4 regions of the Intrasporangium zincisolvens genome follow, and region 1 is predicted to be linked to each of the others. Evidence: predicted binding sites of a transcription regulator. Region 1 holds the regulator's gene; each other region holds the start of a gene.
The links. Region 1 encodes LexA, which represses DNA repair genes until DNA is damaged. Its sites were predicted from a motif close to TCGAACANNTGTTCGA; they were not measured.
Positions count from the first base shown of each region.

Region 2: a site for LexA is predicted at 1,483-1,498, ahead of RY076_RS13160 (LysM peptidoglycan-binding domain-containing protein). Genes of this name have one in related genera too.
Region 3: a site for LexA is predicted at 1,732-1,747, ahead of ruvC (crossover junction endodeoxyribonuclease RuvC). Genes of this name have one in related genera too.
Region 4: a site for LexA is predicted at 1,572-1,587, ahead of RY076_RS02670 (HNH endonuclease signature motif containing protein). Genes of this name have one in related genera too.

Region 1 covers NZ_JAWIIL010000005.1:335,128-338,329, forward strand. The annotation lists gene RY076_RS15895 (hypothetical protein) at 1-169, shown strand, start outside; gene RY076_RS15900 (hypothetical protein) at 185-1,090, opposite strand; gene lexA (transcriptional repressor LexA) at 1,213-1,920, opposite strand; gene RY076_RS15910 (LysM peptidoglycan-binding domain-containing protein) at 2,148-2,561, shown strand; gene RY076_RS15915 (hypothetical protein) at 2,830-3,135, shown strand; gene RY076_RS15920 (alpha/beta hydrolase) at 3,132-3,202, shown strand, end outside.
Region 2 covers NZ_JAWIIL010000004.1:192,445-195,646, forward strand. The annotation lists gene RY076_RS13150 (polyprenyl synthetase family protein) at 1-905, shown strand, start outside; gene RY076_RS13155 (Rv2175c family DNA-binding protein) at 973-1,299, opposite strand; gene RY076_RS13160 (LysM peptidoglycan-binding domain-containing protein) at 1,697-2,728, shown strand; gene pknB (Stk1 family PASTA domain-containing Ser/Thr kinase) at 2,848-3,202, shown strand, end outside.
Region 3 covers NZ_JAWIIL010000004.1:55,988-59,189, forward strand. The annotation lists gene ruvB (Holliday junction branch migration DNA helicase RuvB) at 1-411, opposite strand, end outside; gene ruvA (Holliday junction branch migration protein RuvA) at 465-1,067, opposite strand; gene ruvC (crossover junction endodeoxyribonuclease RuvC) at 1,064-1,681, opposite strand; gene RY076_RS12515 (YebC/PmpR family DNA-binding transcriptional regulator) at 1,830-2,588, opposite strand; gene pdxT (pyridoxal 5'-phosphate synthase glutaminase subunit PdxT) at 2,610-3,202, opposite strand, start outside.
Region 4 covers NZ_JAWIIL010000001.1:584,141-587,342, forward strand. The annotation lists gene RY076_RS02655 (cation diffusion facilitator family transporter) at 1-44, opposite strand, end outside; gene RY076_RS02660 (ArsR/SmtB family transcription factor) at 41-421, opposite strand; gene RY076_RS02665 (DUF389 domain-containing protein) at 509-1,492, shown strand; gene RY076_RS02670 (HNH endonuclease signature motif containing protein) at 1,595-2,974, shown strand; gene RY076_RS02675 (aminoglycoside phosphotransferase/kinase family protein) at 3,060-3,202, shown strand, end outside.

The DNA.
Region 1 (3,202 bases):
TACCTACCGCGAGCCGGGTACCTACACCTCGCGCGTCGACGTCACCTTCGGCGCCGACTTCCGGATCAACGGCGGGGCGTGGATCGCCATCCCCGACACCGTGACCGTCCCGCAGCCCGGCACGCCGATCACCGTCAAGGAGGCCCGAGGCGTCCTCGTGCGCAACTGACGCGTCCGCGGCCGGTCACTCGGCGACGGCGTCGACCTTGCGGGCCTCGACCTCGGCGGTGTCACGCAGGTCCCAGAGCTCCTTGGTCTGCGCGATCCAGTAGGTGCAGAACAGCACGATGATGATGACCTCTCCGATGAGGATCACGTGGTCGAACCCGTGCAGGGTCAGGTGCGCCACGACCGTGACGGTCAGCAGCACGGCGAGCGTGCCGGCGATGGCGAGGTACCAGCGCTTGTAGGTCAGCGCTTCGTCGGTCGAGGTGTGCCGGTCCTCGACGCGGAAGGCGCTCAGCACCATGACCGCGATGACCCCGGCCACCATCGTCGCGGCCGCCAGGCCGTGGCTCAGCGCGATGAACCGGTCGGGCAGGGCGAGGAAGAGCACGAGCTCGAAGATGATGACGGCGCTGCAGGCGGCCGTCAGTAGCGTCGTCCGGAGAGGTGGGCGCCGGGCGGGGTCGGCCAGCTCGTCGCGTCGCAGCGACACCGTCACGACGAGCGCGACGAACCCGACGGCGATGAGCGCCCACACGTTGTTGTTGACCGCGTCGGAGATCGCCGCCGTCGACAACGCGAACGGGTTCGTCGACCCGGCCGTGCTGCATCGTTCGTCAGGCACCGTCGGCACCATGGCGACCACGAAGGCCATGAACCCGGAGAAGTTGAGCAGCACGTCCTCGGCCGGCGAGTGACCCTTGTAGACGACGAGCGCGGCGCCGAGCGCGAAGAGGCTGCCGACGAAGACCGTGCGGGACGGCGTGAAGTAGTACGCGCTGATCGAGCCGAGCCAGCACGTCCCGTTCGTGCCCCACCACCACTGCAGGACGACCGACAGCAGCAGCATGAGCAGCATCGCGACCATGCCGCCGCGCAGGTAGCGGTAGGTGAAGACGACGTCGCGGTCCGGACGGTCTGACATGGCGTCCTCCTGAGGCGAGTGTGTCTCTCAGAGTGGCGAACCCAGCCGCCGGATACGCCGCGACGCGCCGCGGAACGTCCGCGGCGCGTCGAGAGGGGAGGCGTCAGAGCGAGGAATGGGCGTCAGATGCGGCGCAGCACCGCGGTGACCTTGCCGAGGATCGTCGCGTCGTCGCCGTCGATGGGGTCGTAGGCGGCGTTGTGCGGCAGCAGCCAGACGTGGCCGTCCTTGCGCTTGAAGGTCTTGACGGTGGCCTCGTTGTCGAGCATCGCGGCCACGATGTCGCCGTTCTCGGCGTTCGGCTGCTGGCGCACGACGACCCAGTCACCGTCGCAGATGGCGGCGTCGACCATCGAGTCGCCCTGGACCTTGAGCAGGAACAGCTGCCCCTCGCCGACGACCTGGCGGGGGAGCGGGAAGACGTCCTCGACGACCTGCTCCGCGGTGATCGGGACGCCCGCGGCGATCTTGCCGAGGACGGGCACGTACGAGGCCTCCGGACGCGTGTCGCCGGCGTCGGTCTCGACGTCGTGCCGCCCGGAGCCGGCGGACCGGCCGCGACGCGTGGGCTCGTCGGCGGCGTCGGGGGAGACGACCTCGAGGGCACGCGGGCGGTTGGGGTCGCGGCGCAGGTAGCCCTTGCGCTCGAGCGCGGCGAGCTGGTGGCTGACGCTGGACGGGCTCGCCAGGCCAACGGCCTCGCCGATCTCGCGCATGCTCGGCGGGTAGCCGCGCCGGTCGACGGAGTTGCGGATCACCTCGAGCACGCGTCGCTGCCGCATCGTCAGGCCGTCGCCCTTGTCGCGGTCGGGAAGCTCGGTCACGCCCATGGTGTCCCCTTCGTCGCCGGCCCAGAGCCCGTGATCCGGGTCGCTGCGGACCCAGTGTCAGTGGTGACTGGTGTGGTTGGTGGTGTGAGGAAAGCCTACGGGGTTCGAACACAGTTGCCAAACACGTGTTCGATGCGTGTCTCGACTTCCTCGAACATACGTGCTACAAATCGTACAGACGTTCGATCGAACACATGTTCGCAAGCCAGCAGGAAGGGGAGGTCAGCATGAGCGTCGTCGCACTTGAGGCCGTTCGTCAGCAGCGTGAGCTGGAGTCGGGGGACTCCGTTCCTCGTCCGAGGCCGCAGCTCGTTCTCGTTCCCACCGGCCGTGAGGCCGTGCGCGCTGCACGCGCCGAGCAGCCGCCCCTGCGCCTGACGCGGTTCGGGCGCCTCGTCGTGACGCTGCTCGTCACGGCGGTGCTCGTCGCGCTGGGCCTGGGCCTCGCCGGTCAGCTCGCCTCGGCCGCCGATGCGCCACGCTCCGTCACGGTCGAGCCGGGCCAGACGCTGTCGGGCATCGCCGCCCGCGAGCTGCCCGGCCTTCCGGTCTCGGATGGGGTCGCCGAGATCCAGCTGGCCAACTCACTCTCCACGTCGATGATCCACGCGGGCCAGCGCCTCGTCATCCCGGTTCCCTGACGTCACCTCCGCGCGCGTTCGTGTCGCGCGGATCTCCGACAGCCGCGTTGGCTCCACCTCCAGCGGCTGGCGTGCCCGGCGCTTCGACCCCGCCGGTCCGCCCGGACGCCGCACCCCTCTCCGGGTGCGGCGTCCTGCTGTCACCGGCCTGCTCGGCTCGCCTGTGGACGACCTGACGCCTACGGCCGGCCGATCGCGACCTCTGTGGATAGCCAAGTCTGCGATCCGAAAGTCCTTCCTACCGTGGGGATCTCAGGAAGGAGTAGGCATGCGCTACGAGGTGGACCCCACGACCGTCGGCGACGCAGCGGCCGAGATCGAGGCTGCGCTGGCGCGGCTCGCGTCGATCCGTGCCGATCTCGTGGTGGCGGCGGTGTCGTCAGGGCTTCCGAGCGGGGAGGCCGCGGCGTCGACACCGCGTCTCGTCGAAGCGTGGCGCGACAGGTTCCGGGACGCTCGACTCGAGCTGCTCGGTCTCGGCTCCGCGCTGGGGGCGGCTTCCAGCCTGTACGAGGCCGTCGAACGGACGGCGGCGGCGTCCCTCTCCGATGGGTCCGCCGGCGGTGCCCCGTGACGACGCTCGACGTCGGTCGGATCCGGTCGAGCAGGCCGGAGGTTCTCCTGGCCGCGGCGCAGGGACT
Region 2 (3,202 bases), on a different contig from region 1:
CCGCGGGCGGCGCCGACTCCGACGCCCTGGTGCGCCTCGCCGCGAGCATGGAGTTCTTCCAGGCCGCGGCCCTGCTCCACGACGACGTCATGGACCGCAGCGACACCCGACGCGGCAAGCCGTCGGCGCATCGCTCGGTCGCCACGCTGCACACCGACCACGGCTGGTCCGGCGACTCCGACCGGTTCGGCGAGGGCACGGCGATCCTCGCCGGCGACCTCTGCCTCACGTGGTGCGACGAGCTGTACGCCTCGTGCGGCCTGCCCGCGCCCGAGCTGGCCCGCGGCCGCGCCCTCTTCGACCTCATGCGCACCCAGCTCATGGGCGGCCAGTTCCTCGACCTGCTCGAGTCGGCCCGCGGCTGGGACGGCCTCGACCTCGACGCACGGGTCGCCTCGGCGCGCAAGGTGATCCGCTTCAAGAGCGCCAAGTACACGATCGAGCACCCGCTGCTCATCGGCGCCCTCGTCGGCGGCGCCCCCGACGAGGCCCTCGGCGCGCTGTCCGACTACGGTCTCGCGCTCGGTGAGGCGTTCCAGCTGCGCGACGACCTCCTCGGCGTCTTCGGTGACCCCGAGGCCACCGGCAAGCCCGCGGGCGACGACCTGCGCGAGGGCAAGCGCACCGTTCTCGTCGCCCACGCCCTCGACGCCGCGTCCGGGCCGGACCGTCACCTCGTCGAGTCGCTCCTCGGCCGCGACGACCTCGACCTCGCCGGCGTCGAGCGGATCCGGTCCGTACTCGTCGGCACCGGCGCCGTCGACCGTGTCGAGGCGCTCATCTCCGAGCTCGCCGACGCGTCCCGCGGCGCCGTCGCGCGGGCCCGGGCCACCGGAGTCCTCGAGGACGCCGCGCTCGACGTCCTCGAGGGACTCGTCGAGGTCTCGACCGCGCGCCACGCCTGACCGGAGGCACCGCCACAGCTCAGGCGTGGCGTGGCCGACACGCGTCAGTGCGCCGACGCGTCAGGGCTCAGAAGGCGAGCTCCTGGGCGCGCCGGCGGATCTCGGTCTTGTGCCCGGCGCGGAGGGCGTCGATCGGCGCGCCCTCGACGGGCAGCGTCGGGTCGGGGGTGAAGAGCCACTCGATGATCTCGTCGTCGTCCATGCCGCCGTCGGCGAGGACGGTGAAGGTCCCCCGCAGCTCGGGGCGGGGGCCGGTCTCGTCGATGAACTTGGCCGGGACCGAGGTGACGCGGCGCTCACCGACGCGCACGGCGATGACCTCGCGGTCGGCGATGAGGCGCCGCACCTGCGACAGCGGCACGCCGAGCCGCTCGGCGACGTCGGGGACGGTCAGCCACTCCCCGACGAGGTGCTCGAGTCGCTCGAGGGCGCGGGCGTCGGTGGTGTCGCCGGAGTCGGCGGCGGTGTCGGGGTTCGGGCTCTGGCTCACGTCGTCAGAGTCTGCCACCCGTGGCCGGTGTCGCGACACGGCCCGGGGGCGTGAGCGCCTCGCCCGGCGGTCCCACACCCCATGTCCTCGAACGCGGCTTCTGTGCACTTCGTCGGAATTACACCCGTGTATTTATACTTTAGCGCTCAATTATGGAATCACCATGCGCTACCGTCACACACGTCACACCACTCACAGTCGTCGCACCACCCCCCCGAACTCGTACGCCTGAGCACCACCAGCCCCTTCCCGAGTGCCCCTCCACACGTCCTTGCAACCGGGCCCAGGAAAGGACCACCCCATGCCCTTCGCCGACGTCGCCGCGCTGGCGCAGCCGCCCCACGCCGTCGTCGTGCCCGTGAGCACGACGCCGTGGAAGACGATCGCCGTTCGACCCGGCGACACGCTGTGGCACCTCGCCATCGCCCACCGCACGACGGTGCGAGCGCTCGTGGACAAGAACCGCCTGGCCGCCGGTGGCAGCCTCATCCACCCCGGCCAGAAGCTCCTCGTGCCCGGCTCCCCCGCCACGGCCGCGGCGCCGAAGCCGGCCACCAAGCCCGCGCCGAAGCCCGCCCCCAAGCCGGCCACCAAGCCGGCGCCGAAGCCCGCCACGAAGCCGGCGCCCAAGCCGTCCGGCACGACCACGCCGACCCCGTCGGTCCCTGCCGGCGGCCTCGTCCACGTCGTCGTCCGCGGCGACACGATGTCGGGCATCGCCGCGCGGTACAAGGTGTCGCTGACCAAGCTGCTCGCCGCCAACAAGCTCAAGGACGCCGGCGTCATCTACATCGGCCAGCGCATCGTCGTGCCCGGCGTGACGAGCGCCCCGGCTCCGGCGACGCCCGCCCCGGCCCCGACCCCGCCGAGCGGCTACACGACGCCGACGAAGACACAGCAGGCCGTCGCCGCCAGCAAGGCCGAGCTGGCCGACCGCGACGTCCCGAGCCGCACCGAGACCTCCGACCTCATCCGGGCCACGGCGACCCGCAACGGCGTCGACCCCAAGCTCGCCCTGGCGATCGGCTGGATCGAGTCCGGGTGGTACCAGCGCGCCGTGTCCTACACCGACGCCGTCGGCGTCATGCAGCTGATGCCCATCGCCGGGACGTGGGCCTCCCAGCTGGCCGGACGCTCGCTCGACCGCTACGACACCCAGGACAACATCACCGGCGGCGTGCTCATCATCCGCGCCCTCATGGCCACGGCGGACTCCCGTGAGCAGGCCATCGCCGCCTACTACCAGGGCCTCTACTCCGTGCGTACCAAGGGCCTCTACGAGGACACGAAGAAGTACGTCGCAAACGTCCTTGCGGTCTACGACCGCATGTGACGCTCCCACCCCCCGGGAGCCCCCAGAAGACCGCGGCCCCGCACATCCATCCCCACGGGTGTGCGGGGCCGCGGCTCGCCTGCACGGGATGCGGCCGTGCAGCCCGTAAACTCCTGCCCGTGACGTCCAGCGTGGCGGACGCCCTCGTCGGTCGGGTGATCGACGGCCGGTACCGCATCCTCTCCCACCTCGCGGACGGAGGCATGGCCTCCGTCTACGTGGCGCTCGACGGACGCCTCGACCGCGAGGTCGCGGTCAAGATCATGCGCCCGGGGCTCGCGGTCGACGACGTCTTCGTCGAGCGGTTCCGCAGCGAGGCGCGCTCGGCCGCGCGGCTCAGCCACCCCAACGTCGTCGCGGTCTTCGACCAGGGCGAGGACCACGGCGACGTGTTCCTCGCGATGGAGCTCGTCGAGGGCAAGACGCTGCGCGACGTCATCCACGAGGAGTCGCCGCTCACGGCGCGCGAGGCCC
Region 3 (3,202 bases), on a different contig from region 1:
GGACATCCGGTGGATCTCGTCGAGGAAGAGCACCTCCCCCTCGGCGAGCGAGGACAGCACCGAGGCGAGGTCGCCGGCGTGCTGGATGGCCGGACCGGAGGTGATGCGGATCGGCTGCTCGAGCTCGCTCGCGACGATCATCGCCAGGGTCGTCTTGCCGAGGCCCGGCGGACCGGACAGCAGCACGTGGTCGGGCGGCGTGCCGCGCCGGCGAGCGGCCGTGAGGACGAGCCCGAGCTGCTCGCGGACGCGGTCCTGCCCGGGGAAGTCGTCGAGGCGTCGCGGCCGCAGCGCGGCCTCCACCTGGCGCTCGTCGCCGGGACCGTCCTCGTGGACGCGGGCGTCGACGATGCGCGAGGTGGCATCGAACGAGCCGTCCTCCCAGACCTCGAGGTCGGGCAGGTCGGGCAGGCCGGGCAGGTCGGGCAGGTCGGGGGCGGCGCCCGCCTCGGGCCGAGTGCCGCTCACCGGCCGAGCTCCTGGAGGGCCGCGCGCAGCAGAGCCGACACCCCGGCGCCCTCGGCGGCCTTCGGGGCCACCTTGTCGAGGGCGTCCTCGGCCTGGCGCACGGTCCACCCGAGCCCGACGAGGGCCTCGCGGACCTGCTCGCGCCACGCCTCGCCGGTGTCGAGCGGGACCGGCTCGGCGGCGGCGCCGGAGCCGGGCAGGGCCCCGATCTTGTCCTTGAGCTCGAGGACGAGCCGTTCGGCGCCCTTGCGGCCGATGCCGGGCACCTTGGTCAGGGCGGTGAGGTCGCCGGTGCCGAGGGCGACGCGGACGGCGTCGGGCGAGTGGACGGCGAGGAGGGCGAGCGCGAGGCGCGGGCCGACGCCGGAGACGGTCTGGACGGTCTCGAAGACGAGCTTCTCGTCGTCGGTGGCGAACCCGTAGAGCGTCAGGGAGTCCTCGCGGACGACGAGCGTCGTGGCGAGCTCGGCCTCCTGCCCGTGTCGGACGGAGGCCGCCGTGGCGGGGGTCGTGTGCACGAGCATCCCGACGCCGCCGACGCGGACGACGAGGGAGTCGAGGCCGACCTTGAGGACGGTGCCGGACAGGGACGCGATCATCGGGGGCGGGCTCCTGGGAGGGTGCGGGCGTACGGGGTGGCGGCCGACGGCCGCTGGGCGGTGCGGGTGGTGGGGGCCGGACGCGTCCGGCGCGGGGTGCGCGCGAGCAGCTCGTCGCGGGCCTGCTCGAGGCGGTTCTGGGTGCCGCCGCGCCACACGTGGCAGATGGCGAGGGCGAGGGCGTCTGCGGCGTCGGCGGGCTTGGGCGGGGTGTCGAGGCCGAGGAGCCGGGTGACCATCGTCGTGACCTGCGCCTTGTCGGCCCGGCCGTTGCCGCTGACCGCAGCCTTGACCTCGGTGGGCGTGTGGAGCGCGACCGGCAGACCCCGCCGCTCGGCGAGCATCATGACGATGCCGGTGACCTGCGCGGTGCCCATGACGGTCGAGACGTTGGCGTCGGCGAAGACCCGCTCGATGGCGACGGCCTCGGGCCGGTGCCGCTCGAACCACAGGCGCATCTCGTCCTCGACGGCGACGAGACGGCGCGGCGTCGGGTCGCCCGCCGGCGTGCGGATGACCCCCACCTCGACGAGCGAGAGCCGCCGGCCGGGCAGGCCGTCGACGACGCCGACGCCGCAGCGGGTCAGGCCGGGGTCGACCGCGAGGACGCGCACGCCGGACCTCCTCGTGGGTGGACGTGGACGGGACCGGGACCGGCCTCGAACCGAACAGGTGTTCGGGAACACGCTAACTGCCCTCCCCCGCAACGGGCAGGAGGCACGCCGGTCTCCGGCGTGCCTCCTCACCCGCGGTCGGGCGTGCTCACTCCTCGTCGTCGAGCTGGGCCAGCACGTCGTCGGGGATGTCACCGTTGGCGAACACGTTCTGCACGTCGTCGCTGTCCTCGAGGGCCTCGATGACGCGGATCATCTTCTTCGCGCCGTCGAGGTCCAGCGGCACCTGGAGGTTCGGGACGAACGACGCCTCGGCCGACTCGTAGTCGATGCCGGCGTCCTGGAGCGCCGCGCGGACCGCGACGAAGTCGGTGGCCTCGGAGATGATCTCCCACGTGTCGCCGTTGTCGTTGACCTCCTCGGCGCCCGCCTCGAGCACCACCTCGAGGATGTCGTCCTCGGAGCCGGCCTCCTTGAGGACCGTCACGACGCCCTTGCGGTTGAAGACGTAGGACACCGAGCCCGGGTCGGCCAGCTGGCCGCCGTTGCGCGTCAGCGCGATGCGCACCTCCGCGGCGGCGCGGTTGCGGTTGTCGGTGAGGCACTCGATGAGGACGGCGACACCGTTGGGCGCGTAGCCCTCGTACATGATCGTCTGCCAGTCGGCCGCGCCTGCCTCGGCGCCCGACGCGCGCTTGACGGCACGGTCGATGTTGTCGTTGGGCACCGAGGTCTTCTTCGCCTTCTGGATGGCGTCGTAGAGCGTCGGGTTGCCCGCGGGGTCAGCGCCGCCCTGACGGGCCGCGACCTCGATGTTCTTGATGAGCTTGGCGAAGAGCTTGCCGCGCTTGGCGTCCTTGGCAGCCTTCTGGTGCTTCGTGGTGGCCCATTTGGAGTGGCCGCTCATGCAGTTCCCTCGCGTTCCGGTCTACTGGCTGTGCTGCGTGACGATGCTGACGAACTCGGCGTGGATGCGGCGGTCGCCCCCGACCTCGGGGTGGAAGGACGTCGCCATCAGGTTCCCCTGCCGAACCGCGACGATCCTACCGGCGGCGGGCCCGTCGCTCACACGGGCGAGCACCTCGACGGCGTCTCCGGCCTCCTCGACCCACGGCGCGCGGATGAAGACGGCGTGCACGGTGCCCTCGAGCCCGGCGAACTCGATGTCCTGCTCGAAGGAGTCGACCTGCCGGCCGAAGGCGTTGCGGCGCACGGTGACGTCGAGGCCACCGAGCGTCTGCTGGTCGGAGCGGCCGTCGGCGATGCGGTCGGCGAGCATGATCATGCCGGCGCAGGACCCGTACACGGGCAGGCCCTCGGCGATGCGCCGCCGAAGGGGCTCCTGCAGGTCGAACGCGCGGACGAGCTTGTCCATCGTCGTGGACTCGCCGCCGGGGATGACGAGCCCGTCGAGCTGCTCGACCTCCGTCGGGCGCCGGACGAGCGTGACGTCGGCGCCGAGGTCGGAGAGGGCGGTGGCGTGCTCGCGCACATCGCCCTGGACGGCGAGGACGCCGATGC
Region 4 (3,202 bases), on a different contig from region 1:
GCTCCTGCGACGCTCCCGGCGCCGTGGGAGTGGCTGTGGCTCATCGGGACCGGCCGTCGTGGAGGGCGTGCTCGCGGGTGACGTCGAGCAGGAGGCGCACGTGCGCGTCGGAGAGGCGGTAGAAGACGTTGCGGCCCTCGCGCCGGCCGGCGACGACGCCGGATGCGCGGAGCAGGCGCAGCGCCTGCGAGACGGTCGTCTCCGCGGTGGCGGTGGCCGCGGCGAGGTCGCAGACGCAGAGCTCGCCGGCCTCGAGGAGGGCGTAGAGCAGGCGGGCGCGCGTCGGGTCGCCGAGCAGCTTGAAGACGCTGGTCACGCGGGCCAGCTCGTCGGCGTCCGGGGCGTGCTCGGAGGCGACCGCGACCTTCTCAGGGTGCACGCAGGGCGTCGTGCAGGCGTCCAGGCCGGTGACCGTCGACACGGCTGGTCCTCTCATCTGACCGGATGTTCAGATGTCACTGTCGTCGGCTGCGCGCCCCGGTGTCAACCGACCGGCAGACTGTCGCCCATGCTGAGACTCACGGTGACGGTGCCGGGCGCCCTGACCGACGACGTGACGGCCGTGTTGACCGACTCGACGGCCGTGAGCACGCTCGTCGTGTACCGCGGGGTCGCACTGCGACCGCCGGGCGACGTCGTGCACGCCGACGTCGCGCGCGAGGGGGCCAACGACCTCGTCGAGCGCCTGCGTGACCTCGGCGTCCACGAGGAGGGGACGCTCCAGCTCGAGCCGGTCGGGACGTGGGTGTCGCGGGCCGGCTTCGAGGCCGACGAGGAGACGCCCGGCAGCAGCGCCGACGCCGTCGTCTGGGCCGAGGTCGCCCAGCGCTCCTACGAGGACAGCGAGCTCAACTGGACGTTCCTGTCGTTCATGTCGCTCGCGACCCTCATCGCCGGCATCGCCATCGTCCTCGACTCGCAGATCCTCGTCATCGGCGCCATGGTGCTCGGGCCCGAGTTCGGGGCGATCGCGGCGCTCGGCGTCGCCCTGGTGCGGCGGCGGGCGCTGCTGTTCGCGGTCGCGGCGCGGGCGCTCGTCGTCGGCTTCGGGGTGGCGATCCTCGTGACCTGTCTGGCTGGGCTTTTCGGCCGCGCCCTCGGCTGGGTGACCCTCGACGACATCACCGGCTCGCGGCCGGCCACCGGGTTCATCTACACGCCGGACAAGTGGTCGTTCATCGTCGCGCTGCTCGCCGCCGCCGCAGGAGTGCTGTCGCTGACCTCGGCCAAGGTCGGCGGGCTCAGCGGCGTCTTCATCTCGGTCACGACGATCCCGGCCGCGGGCAACGTCGGGCTGGGCCTCGCCTTCGGCGCGTGGACCGAGGTGCTCGGCAGCGGTGTGCAGCTCGTCGTCAACCTCGTCGGGATGGCCCTGGCCGGGTGGGTGACGCTCGCCCTGCAGCGCGCCGTGTGGTCGCGGGTACCGGCGCCGCGGTCGCACTCGCGGCTGAGCCGCCGGGTCCACGCCGAGCCGCCCGCGCCTCGTCACTGAGGTCTCGGGATGGTGGCTTCTCGGACGAAATGAGCTGTGGCTGAGTCGAATTGGCCGTGGACAGGCCTTTCCCCGTCGTTCGAACACCTGTACGATATGGGTATGTCGCAAGCAGTGATCGAGCAGGACTGGGACCTCGTCGCGTCCCTGGCCGCCGACCTGCACGACGCGCACGGGCGGCTGGTCGATGCCGTGGCGGTGGCGCTGGTGGAGGGGTCGTGGCAGGCGGCCGGGATCCGGTCGCCGGAGCACTGGCTCGTCGTCCGGGCCGGGCTGTCGCGGGGGCACGCGTCCGCGGTGGTGCTGATGGCTCGTCGGGCGAGTGAGCTGCCCGAGACGGCGGCGGCGTTGCGGGAGGGGCGGATCAGCCTGGACCAGGCCGCGGTCGTCGCACGGCACGCCCCGGCGGCGTTCGATGCGACGGTGGCCGAGTTCGCGCAGTACGCGACGGTGCCGCAGCTGCAGCGGTCGGTGGCGCGGTACGACTTCACCCTGGAGCCGCGGACCTTCGACGAGGAGGGCCGGCTCCTGCCCGCCGAGGCGACCCCCGACGACGAAGAAGTGCCGGCGTGCACCCCGGGTCCGGTCGAGCCGGCCTCGCTGAGCATGGGCATCGACGCGGACGGCCGGTTCCGACTGCGGTACGACGCCCCGGCCGAGGTCGGCGAGCTCGTGAGGGCGGCCATCGCGGAGGCGAAGGACCACCTGTTCCACACCGTCACCGACACGACCCACACCGCCGATGGTGACGACGCGCAGCACCGGCCGGACCCGTACGCCGACCCGGCCACCACCCCGGGCCCGCGACGGATCACGTGGGCCGATGCCCTCGTGCTGCTCGCGACCCGGTCGCTGGACGCCGGGACCGAGCAGACCCCGGCGCGTCGGGCCCGGTACCGCGTGCAGGTCCACCTCGACACGACCGGCGGGTGGCTCACCGGCACCCCACGCCTGCCCCGGCACGTCGTCGACGGGCTGACCTGCGACGGCACCCTCACCCCGGTCTGGGAGACCGAGGGCTCACCGGTCAACGTCGGGCGCACCCACCGCGTCGTCCCGCACCGCACCCGCGTCCTCGTCCTGGACCGGGACCGCGGCTGCCGCTTCCCCGGCTGCCCCACCAGCTCAGCCGACTACCTCGAGGTCCACCACCTGAGCCACTGGCGCGACGGCGGCCTCACCGACCTCGACAACCTGGCCTGCCTGTGCACCTTCCACCACGACAGCCACCACCGCGGCGACTACACCATCACCGGCGACCCCACCCGAGCGGACGGACTCCGGTTCCAGACCCGACAGGGCTGGCCCATCGGCCCACCGACCAGCTCACCAAAGCCATCGCCCGACACACCCATCGGGCCGCCGCCACGGCCCCGCCGACCACGACCACGCCTCGGCCGCACCTACCCCGCCCCGACCGGCGGCACGTTGCACCTGCACCTCGTCGACCTCACCCCGTCACGCGCAGCGCCGCGGGACTGACGGTCGGGCCCGGGCGGCCGGGCGGCCGGACGGCTGGGTGGACGTGCCATGGCGAAGGGGCGCCGGGATCGCTAGCGTCGGGGCCGTGATGACGCCGCCGACCGACGTGTCCGAGAGCACCGTCGTGATCACGTTGCGAGTCATGTGGGGGATCGACACCCGCGAGATCGCCTACGCACCGGTTGGATTCGGTGCCCACCACTGGTCGGTCAGCGACACGGACGGAGC